DNA from 2 places in the Variovorax sp. 01T432 genome. Region 1 is predicted to be linked to the other one. Evidence: riboswitches for the same ligand, from Rfam matches in the RefSeq annotation. Region 1 holds a riboswitch; the other holds the start of a gene.

Region 1 (3,397 bases):
TGACTTCGGTGACCTCGCCGGACACCGGCATGAAGACGTCGGCCGCGGCCTTGACCGACTCGACCACGCCGGCGACTTCGCCCTGCGCATAGGTCTCGCCGACGTTGGGCAGGTCGACGAAGACGACATCGCCCAGCGCGTCCTGCGCGTGCACGGTGATGCCGACGACGGCGACGCCGTCGCTGCCGGCATCGACCCATTCGTGGTCCTTGGTGTACTTGATGCTCATGAAAAGACTCCTGGTTGGAAATTGATCAGCCGGCCATCATCCACGGAAATAACGCGTCGGCACGAAGGGCATGGTGCTCACTTCCATCGGCACGGGCTTGCTGCGCACGATCGCCTGGATGCGGGTGCCGGGCTCGGCGTAGGCCAGCGCCACGTAGGCCATCGCGATCGGCCGATCGACCGTCGGGCTCAGCAGTCCGCTGGTCACCTTGCCGATCAGAAGACCCTCGAAGGATTGCAGGGGCGTGCCGTCGCGCACCGGCACGCGTTCCAGCGCGACCAGGCCGACCCGCTTGCGCTTCAGGGTGTCGTGGTCCAGGTGGCCCGCGGTGCCGCTGGCGGCCGTGAGCTGCGCAAGAATCCGCGCCGCGCCCGGGAAGCCGCCCTCGCGCGCGCCGCCGGCGCGGCGCACCTTCTGCATCGCCCAGCCGAGCGAGGCTTCGACCGGCGTGGTGCTTTCGTCGATGTCGTTGCCATAGAGGCAGAGCCCGGCTTCGAGCCGCAGCGAGTTGCGCGCGCCCAGGCCGACCGGCTTGACCTCGGGCTGCGCCAGCAGCAAGCGGGCGAGGGCCTCGGCATCCTTCGCGGCCACCGAGATCTCGAATCCGTCTTCACCGGTGTAGCCGCTGCGCGTGACGAAGGCCGCCAGGCCGCCGATGCGCACTTCGCCGCCCGTCATGAAGACGAAGCGCTCGACGCCCGGCGACAGGCGCGCGAGCGTGCCGGCGGCGAGCGGGCCCTGCAGCGCCAGCAGCGCATGGTCGGGCATCGGCTCGACCTGGCAGCGCTGGCCGATCTTCGCGCGGATGTGGGCGATGTCGGCCGCCTTGCAGGCGCCGTTGACGATCACGAAGAGCGAGTCCCGGCCCTCGTTGAAGAACATCAGGTCGTCGAGGATGCCGCCCTGGTCGTTGAGCAGCAGGCCATAGCGCTGCTTGCCGGGGGACAGGCCGATCACGTCGACCGGCATCAACGTCTCGAAGGCGGCGGCGGCGTCGGGGCCCTTGAGGCGCAGCTGGCCCATGTGCGAGATGTCGAACAGGCCGGCGGCCTCGCGCGTGTGCTTGTGCTCGGCCATCAGGCCGGTGGGGTACTGCACGGGCATGCTGTAGCCGGCGAAGGGCACCATGCGGGCGCCGAGCTCGGCGTGCAGGTCGTACAGCGGGGTCTTTTGCAGGACTTCGGCGGGGGCGGGTGAGGAGGCCAAGGCACTCTCCAATAGGGGCAGTCGCTATCCATGACGCAAGCCATGGGCCACCCCTGCTGTCCGCTTTACCTGAGAGATTCGCCCCACGATCGGGGTTTGCTCCTTCGGTGGGCGGCTCTCACTGATCGTTGCTCAGTGGCGGTCCGCCTCTCTCCAGCAAGGAAACGCCCGAAAAAACGAGCGCCTCGTCAGTCCTTTTGCCTGAGCGTTCGGGCCCGATCTCTCGATGGGACCTGCGCCTTCGGCGGCCACGCGGGGGCGCGGCTCTCTCCTGACACGAAAGAGTGTAAGGGATCGGGCAGAGGGCGGTCCCGGGCGCGGCGTCTTCAGTGCACGGCATCGGCCACCGGCAGCAGCATGTCGATGCGTGTGCGGACGGACTCGGCGCGCTCCGGGCCCGCCACCTTCTCGATCTCGGCCAGCATGGCGTTGGCCGTGGACAGCATCGACGTCCGGTCGCGCGCCTCGCGCAGGGTGTCGCGGAACTGCGCGGCGAGCACGGGGTCGCGCCGCACGAACATGCGCTCGCAGAGATCGAACAGGAACATCCGCGTCGTCGCCAGCGAGCGTTTGCCGTCGAAGGCGTCGACCGAGACCGGCGCGGCCTGCGCGAGCGGCGCCGGCACCCGAACGGGCGAGGAGGCCTCCGGCGCCTGCTGCTTCGGCACCAGCAGGAAGCCCTCGTTCACCAGGTGCAGCGCCACCCTTCCAGCCTCTTCGCGGCCGCCGAAGAGTTGGCCGAAATCGGTCACCGAGCGCTGGCCGTCGGCCATCAGCAGCAGCGCTCGCTCGCGCTGGCCCAGCGTGCGGCGGCCCGGCTGGAGTTCCTGGCGGGCCTTGTCGGTCTTGACGAGAAGCATCGGGATCTTGCGGGGTTCGGGATGGAGCACCGCATCATCGGAGGTCGTCGTGACACCCGCGTGAATGCGGCGCCCCCGCGAGTGCGGCGCGGGACGCCCCGGCTTGCTCAGCGCTGGCGCCGCATGAGGTATTCGATGGCCTCGAACAGCGCCTCGCTCACCAGCGCCAGCAGGGCGGCGGGCACGGCGCCGGCGATGAGCAGCCCGCGGTCGTTCAGCGCCAGTCCCGTCACGATGCGCTCGCCGAAGCCGCCCGCGCCGATGAAGGCGGCGATGGTGGCGGTGCCGATGGCGATGGTCGTCGCGGTCCGAACCCCCGCCAGCAAGGTCGGCAGCGACAGCGGCAGCAGCACCAGCCGCAGGCTCTGCGCGCCGGTCATGCCCAGGGCCGTGCCGGCCTCGCGCAGACCCGCGGGCACCTCGGCCAGTCCGGTCACGGTATTGCGCATGATGGGCAGCAGGGCATAGAGCGTGAGGGCGATCAGGGCGGGCACGGTGCCGATCGCTCCGAGCAGCGAGATCAGCAGGGCCAGCAGCGCCAGGGAGGGAATGGTTTGCAGGAGGCCGGTCAGGCCGAGCACGACCGCGCGCACGCGCAGGTGCGGGAACACGAGGATGCCCAGCGGCACCGCGATGAGGATCGCGAGGCCGACCGAGGCCCCGACCAGCAGCAGGTGTTGCCGCGTGAGGCGGCCGAGGTCCGAGCCGAAGAGCTTGGCGGCGAAGCCGCGGGGGACTTCGCCGGATACGGCGGCCTTGCGCGCCAGGAAATCGCGCGCGATCGCATCGAAGGCCTCGCCCTGCAGTTCGGCGCGCGCGTTCATGCGGATCATGGCGGGCTCGTCGATGCGACCCTGGAGCTTCTGCAGCGCGGCCCAGGCCTGCGGCCAGCGCGCCGGCACGTCCAGCCGGTAGAGCACGACCGCCTCGTAGCGGGGGAAGTAGCGGCGGTCGTCTTCCAGCACGCGCAGCTGGAGGTGGTCGATCTTGGCGTCGGTGGTGTAGATGTCCATGACGTCGATCTGCCGGGCCGCCATCGCGTCGTAGGCGAGGCCATGATCGAGCCCCACGGGCTTCTGCCTGAAGCCGTAGCGTTCGGCCA
Region 2 (3,397 bases), on a different contig from region 1:
GCTCCGGTTTGGCGGTGCGGCGGAATTTAGGTTGTCAACGCCTGCTCGGGCATCGAAAATCGATACGGAGCACTTTTTCACGACTCCCGGTATCAACCAGCAATACTCGCCATGAGCACCACCGTCGACCTCGTCCAGGCCCTGAAGAGCGAACTCAAGAATGCCCGGATGACCTACGCGGACCTCGCGAAATCGCTGGACATGGCCGAGTCGAGCGTCAAGCGGATGCTCGCCAAGGGCGACATGCCATTGACGCGGGTCGACGCCATCTGCCGCGCGCTCAAGATCGACTTCGCCGAGCTCGCCCGGCGCGTGGCGGACGACCAGCCGCTGCTGAAGGAGCTGACGCTCGAACAGGAGCAAGCGGTGGTCAAGGACAAGAAGCTGCTGCTGCTGGCCATCTGCGTGCTGAGCCAGTGGACGCTGGAGCAGGTCGTCGCCGCCTACCGGATCACCGAAGCCGAATGCATCGGCTACCTGGCGCAGCTGGACCGCATCGGCATCATCGAATTGCGGCCGCTGAACCGCTACCGCCTGAAGCTCGCCAAGACCTTCCGCTGGCGGCCGCACGGTCCGGTGATGGACTTCTTCCGCGAGAACGTGGTCCTCGACTACTACCGGGGCGGCTTCGACGGCCCGGCCGAGGGGCTGCTGCTGGTTCATGGCTCGATCAGCCGATCCCTGGCGCCCGCCTTCCTGGACCGGCTGCAACGCGTGGCGCAGGACTTTGCCCAACAGCACCAGACCGACCAGAAACTGTCACCCAAGGAGCGCGAGGGCTACACGCTGCTGCTGGGCATGCGCAACTGGGAGTTCGAGCTGTTCACCCGCCTGCGCCGGGCCTGAGCGTCAGGCCCCTACCTACCTGAAACCGGTTTCCCTAGTAAACTACCTGTTGCAGAAAAGCGGATGCACTCATGCATCCCACCGATGGCGCAAACTCCCATGAACGCTCAGGTGAATCGCTCGAGGCGATTCGGTCACTGCGTCCATTGATCAATCGCCGACTGGAGAGTCACCACAGCAGGTGGTGCACCGAAGGAGCAAACCCGTTGCAGGTCGCAGCGTGTGAATCTCTCAGGTACCGAGGACAGGGGGAGCGGCAGCCTGAACCCCGGGAAGGGTCGCTTCGCATCAGGAGCGCCAGCGCCCGCCGTTCATGTCTTCCCACAAGGATTCGGACATGCGCGTGGTTGTACTCGGCGCCGGCTTGCTCGGCGTCACATCCGCCTATTACCTTCAACAGCTGGGCCACGAGGTGACCGTGGTCGATCGGCACTCGACGCCCGCGGCCAAGGCGCGCGGGCGCGTGGCCGAGGACGCGGCCGCTCCACGGGACGCCGCCGCCGCCTCTCTCGCGGGCGCGGGAAATCGGGAAGGCTGGCGCAGGCTGCATGCACGCCTGCGGCGAAGCCTTGCCGGCCTGCTCGACCGAGCCATCGGCATGCGCCACAAGTCCGATCCCATGGAAAACCTCGTGCGCCTGGCTGCCTACAGCCGCAGGAGCGTCCGCGCGTTGAGCGACGAAGTCGGCATGCCGCAGAGCGCGCGCACCAGCGGCCTCCTGAACTTCTTCACGGACGCCGACACCTTCGGCCACCGGTCGGCACGTGCGCAGCACTGGCGCAAACTGGGCTGCGAGGAGCGCCTGCTGACCGCCGCCGAGGCAGTCGTCATGGAGCCCGCCCTTCGATCGATCCACGACCAACTCGCCGGCGCCACCTACTCCCTCGAAGATCCGGCGCGCGACCCCGGCCAGTTCGCGGCAAGCCTCGTCTTCCTGTGCCGGGCTGCCGGTGTGCGCTTCATGATGAAGCACACCGTCGTCTCGCTCCAGGAGCACGACGGCCGCATCGACCATGTGGAGTTGGCCGACGCCGAGGGTCGTCCGAGCACCCTGCGCGGCCAGGCCTATGTGCTGGCGCTCGGGAGTTCGAGCGTGCCTCACGCGGAGCGCCTGAAGATCGCGATGCCGCTGCGCTTCGCGCGCGAGTACATCGTCACCATCCCATTGAAGGACCCGGCCCGCGCCCCGCGCCTGACGCTGCGGGACCGCCAAGGCAAGCTCCGCATTGCTCGTGTCGAGACGCCCACCGGCGAGTGCCTGCGTGTTTCCGGCACCGTGCCCTCCAGCCCCGACGAACAGGGCGAACCCGACTCGGACCGCTTCCATGCCATCCTGCGCCGCATCGACATGCTGTCATGAGCGGACTGCGGCCGGAACTCGAGTTCGCGTTCACGGGGCTCTAGCACGGCCGGGCCCGCGCGGCCTACAATCGCCGCACTGCAGGAGAGCGGGCCGCGCCAGCGGCCCCACCGAAGGCGCAAACTCCCATAAACGCTCAGGTCGACTCACGAGATGAGCCTGTACTGCACCAACTGTCAGAGCCGTCTGGAGAGCCATCGCACCGCTTCAAGGTGGGCGCGATGCACCGAAGGAGCAAACCCGTTGCGGGCGCAGCGGGTGAATCTCTCAGGTACCGAGGACAGGGGGAGCGGCAACTTGGACCGAGCGTCCGGTTGCTCTTCGTTCGTCGAGGCTTCCGTTCCCGTTCGTCCAAGCGCTGCAACCTTCATTGGTGATTCACATGCGCGTGATCGTTCTTGGCGCCGGCCTGCTCGGCGTGACCTCGGCTTACTACCTCCAGCAACTCGGCCACGAGTGACCGTGATCGACCGACAGGCCACACCGGCGGCCGAAACCAGCTTCGCCAACGGCGGCCAGATCTCCGTCAGCCATGCGGAACCCTGGGCCAACCCGGGCGCGCCGCTGAAGGTGCTGCAATGGCTCGGCAAGGAAGATGCCCCGCTGCTGTTCCGAATTCGTGCGGACATGCGCCAGTGGCTGTGGGGCCTGCAGTTCCTGCGCGAATGCACACCGGCGCGCACCCGCCACAACATCGAGCAGATCGTTCGCCTGGGCACCTACAGCCGGGAGACCCTGCAGCAATTGCGCCGCGACACGGGCCTCAGCTACGACCAGCGCACGCAAGGCATCCTGCACTTCTACACGACGCGCAAGGAATTCGATGCCGCCCTGAAGCCCGCCGAACAGATGCGCGCACTCGGCTGTGACCGCCGGGTGATCTCCGCGGACGAGGCCGTGAAGATCGAACCCGCGCTGGCCCACATCCGTGCCCAGCTGGCAGGCGCCACCTATACGGCCGAAGACGAGTCGGGCGACGCCAACCGCTTTGCGCGCGAGCTGGTCGCGCTGGCCGCCGCCGCGGGCGTGCGCTTCCTGATGAGCCACACCGTGACAGCGCTGCGCGAAGCCGCCGGCCGCATCGATCATGTGGAGGCCACCGACAGCGAAGGCCGTTTCCAGCGCATCCGCGGCGATGCCTTCGTCGTGGCGATGGGCTCGCTGAGCCCGCTCTACGCGGCGCCGCTGGGC

Evidence for each region. A riboswitch is a leader RNA that binds a small molecule or an ion and turns the genes downstream of it on or off. The one in region 1 is predicted to bind glycine.
Region 2: it holds a riboswitch for glycine, as region 1 does, so the genes downstream of both, AC1DNF_RS13405 (FAD-dependent oxidoreductase) here and gcvT (glycine cleavage system aminomethyltransferase GcvT) in region 1, are expected to answer to the same signal.

The regions. Positions count from the first base shown of each region.
Region 1 covers NZ_JBFTPS010000020.1:14,723-18,119, reverse strand. Annotated here, with positions in the region: gene gcvH (glycine cleavage system protein GcvH) at 1-229, opposite strand, end outside; gene gcvT (glycine cleavage system aminomethyltransferase GcvT) at 266-1,435, opposite strand; glycine riboswitch at 1,482-1,602, opposite strand; glycine riboswitch at 1,615-1,719, opposite strand; gene AC1DNF_RS16635 (hypothetical protein) at 1,762-2,295, opposite strand; gene AC1DNF_RS16630 (ABC transporter permease/substrate-binding protein) at 2,403-3,397, opposite strand, start outside.
Region 2 covers NZ_JBFTPS010000014.1:83,804-87,200, reverse strand. Annotated here, with positions in the region: gene AC1DNF_RS13410 (helix-turn-helix domain-containing protein) at 112-846, shown strand; glycine riboswitch at 998-1,104, shown strand; gene AC1DNF_RS13405 (FAD-dependent oxidoreductase) at 1,184-2,206, shown strand; glycine riboswitch at 2,278-2,367, shown strand; glycine riboswitch at 2,383-2,500, shown strand; partial or broken gene AC1DNF_RS13400 (D-amino acid dehydrogenase) at 2,589-3,397, shown strand, end outside.